2 regions of the Agromyces sp. NPDC058104 genome follow, and region 2 is predicted to be linked to the other one. Evidence: predicted binding sites of a transcription regulator. Region 2 holds the regulator's gene; the other holds the start of a gene.

Region 1 (3,398 bases), on a different contig from region 2:
CCAGGGCTGGTCGAGCAGCCCCTTCGAGCCCGTCACGAAGGACGACGGCCGCATCTACGGCCGCGGCGCCGCCGACGACAAGTCGGGCCTCGTCATCCACTACGGCACGCTGAAGCTCATCGGGCCCGATCGCCCGTGCCGCATCAAGATCCTCGTCGAGGGCGAGGAGGAGACGATCTCGCACCTCGAGGGCTTCGTCGAGGCCAACCCCGAGCTCTTCGCCGCCGACGCCTACGTCATCGGCGACATCGGCCCGCAGCGGGTCGGGCGCCCCGGTCTCACGACCGCGCTCCGCGGCGACGTCGCCTGCACGGTGACCGTGCGCACGCTCGCCAACCCCGTGCACTCGGGCATGTTCGGCGGTGCGGCACCCGACGCGATGACGGCGATGATCCGCATCCTCGACACACTCCACGACGAGCACGGCGACACGGTGATCCCCGGCGTCGACAGCTCGTCGTGGAGCGGCGCCGACATGGACGAGGACGTGTACCGCGAGGGCTCGGCGATCCTGCCCGGCGTGGAGTTCCTCGGCACGGGCTCGCTCTCCGACCGCATCTGGGCGAAGTCCTCGGTGACGGTGCTCGGCATGGACCTGCCGAACACCGCCGAGGCCTCGAACGTGCTGCTGCCCTCGGTCACCGCGAAGCTGTCGATGCGGATCGTGCCGGGGTCCGACGGCGACGCGCAGCTCGAGGCCCTGATGTCGCACCTGCGATCGCAGCGGCCGTGGAACTGCGAGGTCGAGGTCGAGAAGGTGAAGGTGGGTCACGCCTTCGCGGTGGATGCCTCGAACCCGGCGATCGTCGCCGCGGAGTCCGCGCTCGAGCAGGCCTACGGCGCCGCGGTCGAGAACATCGGCAGCGGGGCGTCGATCCCGCTCGTGGCGTCGCTCCAGAAGGTCTCGCCCGGCTCGGCCATCATCCTCTGGGGCGCCGAGGACACCGCGCAGTCGCGGATCCACGCCTCCGACGAGTCGGTCGACCCCGGTGAGATCGAGCGGATGATCGCCGCGCAGACGCTCTTCATCCGCGGGTTCGCCGAGCGCGCCTGAAGCACCGGCCAGGGTCGCCGAGCGCGTGACGATGGGGTGGGAACCCTACCTCCCACCCCATCGCGGTCTCCTGGGGAGACCCTCTCGCCGAGCGACCCGAACTGAGCTCGGCGAGCCTGACCCGAGCGATCGATAGGGACATTCCGATCGCTCGGCCGTCGAGGCATGACCGGCCGGTCCGGTCGGGTCGGACTCGGGTTGTGCTCGAAATGGTAATCCCGCACAGGTCGCGGCGCACCGCCCCCAACAGGGGGTGATTCCGCACCGGCATGCGGAACGGCCGGTGATCCTCCGATCACCGGCCGTTCCGTTCGCGGTCGTCGCCCAGGTCAGGGCCAGTCGACGGATGCCTCGTAGTCGTCGTGCCTCCGGAGGTACGCGGCGATGAACGGGCATTCGGGGACGATGCGCTCGCCCCGCGCCACGGCGTCGTCGAGCACGAACTTCGCCAACCGGCTGCCGAGGCCCCGGCCCTCGTACTCGGGCTTGATGACGGTGTGGGTGAACACCACCCGGCCGGGCTCGAGGCGGTACTGGGCGAATCCGGCGCGCTCGCCGTCGACGACGAGCTGGTAGCGATGGCGCTCGTCGAGTCGCGTGATCTCGACGGTGCCGGTGTCGCCGGTCACTGCTCGACCGGCTCGACGCGCTCGGTCACGGGCGACTCGGAGCCCGAGGCATCCCCGTGCTCGACCGCGATCTTGCGCGGCTTCGCCTTCTCGCTGACGGGGATGGTGACGCTCAGCACGCCGTTCGTGTAGCTCGCCGAGATGCGCTCGGTGTCGACGCCCTGGCCGAGGTTCAGCTGACGCAGGAACGATGCGGCCTCGCGCTCGCGGGTGATCCACTTCACGCCGTCGCCGGCGGCGAGGGTGCGCTCAGCCCGGATCGTGAGCAACTGGCCGTCCACGTCGATGTCGACGGAACCGGGGTCGATGCCCGGAAGGTCGGCGGTGAGCACGTAGTGGTCGCCGTCGCGGTAGAGATCCATCGGCATGCGGCGCGGCCCGCGGCGGGGCTCGAACAGCGCGGACGCGACTCGGTCGAGGTCGCGGAACGGGTCGTAGGCGGTGGCCATCTTTCCTCCTGATCGGTGACATTGAGCCGTCTCGACTCAACTCTCTACCGAACATAACGCCGAGCACGTCGGAGGATTCCGGTCCGCCGTGCGCCGACAGCGAACGAGGGCGCGAATGGTGGTGGTGGGCGGAGGTCGTCGCGACGAGCGCGATGAGCCAGGCGAACACGAGCGCGAAGGCGATGATCTCGAAGACGGTCAGGCTGAACCAGCCGAGGGCGTCGTACCCCGCCATCGCCACGAGCTCGAGCGCCAGCGCGGCGTAGGAGAAGACGAGGAGGCGGCGGGGCATCCGCCTCGCGTACCAGGGCGCGCCGATGCAGAGGAGCATGAACGCGACCGCCGCGCCGAGGGCGAAGGCGTTGTGGAGATCGGTCTCGCGGTCGATCGGCACCGTGCCGACGCCCATGAGCCCGAACCCGACGAGCCCGATGAACACCCGCATCGTCGTGCGCGCCCCTCGGCGGATGGCGAACGCGCCCGTCGCGAGCGCCCGCGTGAGCGCGCCGGACAGCCCTGCCATGCCCGCGCCCGAGACGACCACGGCGACGTTGAAGCAGGCGGCGGCGAGGTCGTTCGACGTGCCGAGCGTGCTGAAGTTGTGCGCCCACCAGTCGCCCGTCGGCGTGAGGCTCATGCTCGCGAGGCTGCCCGCCGCCAGCAGCATCGCGACCAGGTTGAAGCTGCGGTAGGCCTCGTGGTCGAGCGCATGCCGGTGCAGTCGGTACGTGCCAAAACCGAAGCCGGCCCCGAGCAGGCAGCCGATCGCGCGATGCCCGCCGGGCAGCGGCTCGAATGCCGCCGCGGTGAAGTGCACGGCGAGGAGGGCGAGCGCCGCCCACGCGAGGCCGTTGGCGGCCGCGCGCGGCCCCGGTGCGAGGCCGGGCAGGCGAAGGTGCGCGATCGAGGCGAGACCGGCGTGCGAGGCCGAGACCGCGAGCAGCGCGGCGCACACCGCCGCCCCGCCGGCGAGCGCGGGGATGAGCCCGACGACGTCGAGGGCGCTCGCGGGATCGAGGGCCGCGGGCGCCAGCACGCCGGCGAGCACGATCGAGATCGCGACGGCGATGAGCGCCGCGTAGAGGCGGCGCACGAGTGAGACGAGGCGGCCCGGATGACTCGCGGCGAGCGCCTCGGGCGCGATGACGGGCCGACCATGCCCCCCACGGCCGGCTGCGACCGGGTGCACCACGTGGAACCGCGATGCGAGCCCCAGGTCGAATGAGGCGGGGGCCACCCCCGCGCACACACCCCTCATCGTCGACC
Region 2 (3,398 bases):
GGCTCGTTCGACGACGAGGCCGAGCTCACGGTCGACGACATCCTGAACGCGGCGAACGCCGAGGTCCAGGACCCGAGCGACGAGCATCTCGCCGACCTCAAGCGGGTCACCGCCGAGTACGCGAACTACCGCAAGCGCACCGAGGCGAACCGCGAGGTCGAGCGCGAGCGCGCGGTCGGCGCGGCCGTCGCCGTGCTGCTGCCGGTGCTCGACGACCTCGACCGGGCCGAGAAGCACGGCGACCTCGAGGGCGACTCAGCCTTCGCGACGATCGCCGCCAAGCTCCGCGGCGCCGTCGAGAGGCTCGGGCTCACGGCCTTCGGCGAGGTCGGCGAGCCGTTCGACCCGCAGCGTCACGAGGCGATCTTCCAGCAGCCGAGCGCCGACGTCGAGGTCGACACCGTCGCCGACGTCGTCGAGACCGGCTACATGCTGGGCGGCGTGCAGCTCCGCGCGGCGAAGGTCGTCGTCACGACCCCGTCGGCGTAGCGAACCACCCGGTGGTCGAGTAGCGACGCGTCTCGGGACCGAGCATCAGGTCCCGATGCGCACTACTCGACCACCGGACCCGTTTCAGACAGACTCAGAGAGAGGAGGTGCCGATGGCCAGTCAGGACTGGTTCGACAAGGACTTCTACCAGGTGCTCGGCGTCTCCAAGGACGTGAGCGACGCGGAGCTGAAGAAGGTCTACCGCAAGCTCGCGCGAAAGTACCACCCCGACTCCAACGCCGGCGACGCCGCCGCCGAGGCGAAGTTCAAGGAGATCAGCGAGGCGCACTCCGTGCTCGCCGATCCCGAGCAGCGCAAGGAGTACGACGCGATCCGGGCGATGGGCTCGGGCGCGCGATTCACCGCGCCCGGCGGTGCGGGCGGCGCCGGCGGATTCGACGACGTCTTCGGCGGAATGTTCGGCCAGGGCGGGCCGGGCCGCAGCCAGTCGTACACCTTCCAGCAGGGCGGCGACTACGACGACCTGCTCGGCGGGCTCTTCGGCGGCGGCCGCTTCGGCCAGTCGACGGGCGGCTACCGCGGGTTCGGCGGCCCCACTCCCGGTCGCGACGTCACCGCCACGACCACGCTCGACTTCGTCACCGCGACCAAGGGCGACCAGGTCACCCTGCAGACGGCCGAGGGCAAGCCGATCACGGTGCGCATCCCCGCCGGCGTCTCCGACGGGCAGAAGATCCGGCTGCGCGGCAAGGGCCACCCCTCGCCCGACGGCGGCGAGGCGGGCGACCTCATCCTCACCGTCAACGTGCGCAAGCACCCCGTCTTCGAGCGCGACGGCCTGAACCTCCGCGTCACCGTGCCGGTGACCTTCGCCGAGGCCGCACTGGGCGCGACCATCCAGGTGCCGACGCTCGGCGGCGACCCCGTGAAGCTCCGCGTCGCGCCCGGCACGCCGAGCGGACGCGTGCTGCGCGTGAAGGGCCGCGGCGTCGAGACGAAGAAGGGCACCGGCGACCTGCTCGCCGTGGTCCAGATCGCGGTGCCGTCGCACCTCTCGAAGGACGCGCAGGCGGCCGTCGAGGCGCTCGCCGCCGCGCTGCCCGACGAGAACCCGCGCGACGAGCTGCTCGCCAAGGCGAAGGGCTAGGTGATGGAGGTGCACGAGAGGAGCCCGCTCTTCGTGATCTCCGTCGCGGCCGAGCTCGCAGGCATGCACCCGCAGACGCTGCGGCAGTACGACCGGCTGGGTCTCGTCTCGCCCACCCGTACGGCGGGCAAGTCGCGGCGCTACTCGATGCACGACGTCGTCCAGCTGCGCGAGATCGCGCAGCTCTCGAGCGAGGGCGTGAGCCTCGAGGGCATCCGCCGGGTGCTCGGGCTCGAGGAGGAGGTCGCGACCCTGCGCGCGCGGGTGCGCGAGCTCGAGGGCGCGCTCGCCGACGAGATGCTGAACCGCCCCGGCCGTCGCGTCTTCGCGGCCGGTTCGGCGGGCGAGGTGATCAGTCTCAAGGCCGGCACCCGGGTGCGCCGCGAGAACGCGGTCGTCGTCTGGCGCCCGCTGGAGCGCGGATGAGCGGCGTCGCGCCGGCCCCGGCTGGGGCGCCGACGGCGGGCGCGGCGACGGCGTCCGGCCCCGGCGCGCCCGTGCGATCGGCCGGACCGGTCGGCGCTTGGGCGCTGCCGCTCGTGACGCTCGGCTTCTCGATCGGCCTGCTGCCCGCGCTGGTCTTCGTCGTGGTGCTCGCGGTCTTCGTCGTCGTCGGCCTCGCCACCGGCGGGCTCGGCGGGGCGGCGATCGTCGGGTTCCTCACGACGCTCGTCGGCGGTGGCGCGGTCGCCGCGCAGCCCTGGCTCGTCGTCGTCCCCGTGCTGCTCGGCGTCGTCGCCTTCGCCGCCGGCATCGTCGGCAGCGTCGTCGCGCTGCGGCGTCGCGGCCACCCCGCCCCGCACGCGGTGACCTGGTCGTCCGCCGGCATCGGCCTGGTCGTCCAGCTGTTCGTGAACGGCGTCGTCTACTTCGTCCTGACCTTCGTCGTCGCCGCGGTCGTCGATGGCGGAACCGGCCTCGTCTTCTTCGGCGGCGATCCCGCCCCGCTCACGGTCTTCGTGCTGTGCGCACTGGCGGTCACCGTCGGCATCGGCTGGCTCGTGTGGTGGCTCTTCGGTCGCGTCTTCGCGGGCCGGGCCCAGCGCGCGTCGCGCTGATCACGCACGAGCCGGGCGGCTCGCGCGGAGTGCTGCGGTGCGATCGGCCTCAGCGGCCCCAGGCCGAGGCCGGCGCCTCGATGACCTCGTAGGGGCGCGAGCTCCAGTGCGTGCCGTAGCCGTAGTGGCTCGACGCCCAGACCGAGGCCCAGATCGCCTGGGCGGTCGCGTCGGCCGAATCGCCGCGCGCGAGGGCCGCGTCGACCTCTGGATAGCGTCCCGACTGCAGGTTCTCAGCGGCGTAGTAGGCCGCCTCGACGAGGGTGGGGTAGCTGCCGAGGCCCGAACCGCCGCCGGAGCCCTGCCCGTTGTTCAGCGGGTTGTTGCGGTTCCACCAGTTGTCGGCGCCGTTCTCCTGCCGCATCCACCGCATCATGAACGTCACGTTCTCGTCGCTCAGCGGCCAGCCGCCCTCGACGAGCACGAGCTTCGCCCAGTCCACGTTCGTGCCGCCGGCGACGAGGGTCTGCGAGCCGGTGGTGGCGACGTAGGACTCCCGCGAGACGGCCGGCGCCGCGACGTCGGCGCCGACCCGAACTGCCTGCGAATCCTCGTGCAGCGCGGCATCAGCCGCCGCCGTCGGCAGCGATCCGCCCGGCTGCGGCAGCGGCGCCAGCGCGAGGCCGGCGAGGAGGCCGAAGACCGAGACCACGGCTGCCGCGACGAGCGAACGGCGGGGTGCTCGCGATCGGGCCGGTGCGCCGACCCGGGGACGCGTCACCGGCGTCGCGACCTCCTGCCG

What was found. The regulator HspR, encoded in region 2, represses chaperone genes until heat shock. The targets are predictions, from matches to a motif close to AAGTTGAGTCNNNNNGACTCAACTT.
Region 1: the regulator HspR is predicted to act here: its motif matches at 2,151-2,175, upstream of ACFVTH_RS09340 (Hsp20/alpha crystallin family protein).

Annotation. Positions count from the first base shown of each region.
Region 1 covers NZ_JBHVTD010000002.1:294,945-298,342, reverse strand. The annotation lists gene ACFVTH_RS09350 (M20/M25/M40 family metallo-hydrolase) at 1-1,054, shown strand, start outside; gene ACFVTH_RS09345 (GNAT family N-acetyltransferase) at 1,384-1,683, opposite strand; gene ACFVTH_RS09340 (Hsp20/alpha crystallin family protein) at 1,680-2,132, opposite strand; partial or broken gene ACFVTH_RS09335 (DUF998 domain-containing protein) at 2,284-2,799, opposite strand.
Region 2 covers NZ_JBHVTD010000001.1:1,371,314-1,374,711, reverse strand. The annotation lists gene ACFVTH_RS06515 (nucleotide exchange factor GrpE) at 1-489, shown strand, start outside; gene ACFVTH_RS06510 (DnaJ C-terminal domain-containing protein) at 603-1,598, shown strand; gene ACFVTH_RS06505 (heat shock protein transcriptional repressor HspR) at 1,602-2,024, shown strand; gene ACFVTH_RS06500 (hypothetical protein) at 2,021-2,656, shown strand; gene ACFVTH_RS06495 (hypothetical protein) at 2,706-3,398, opposite strand, start outside.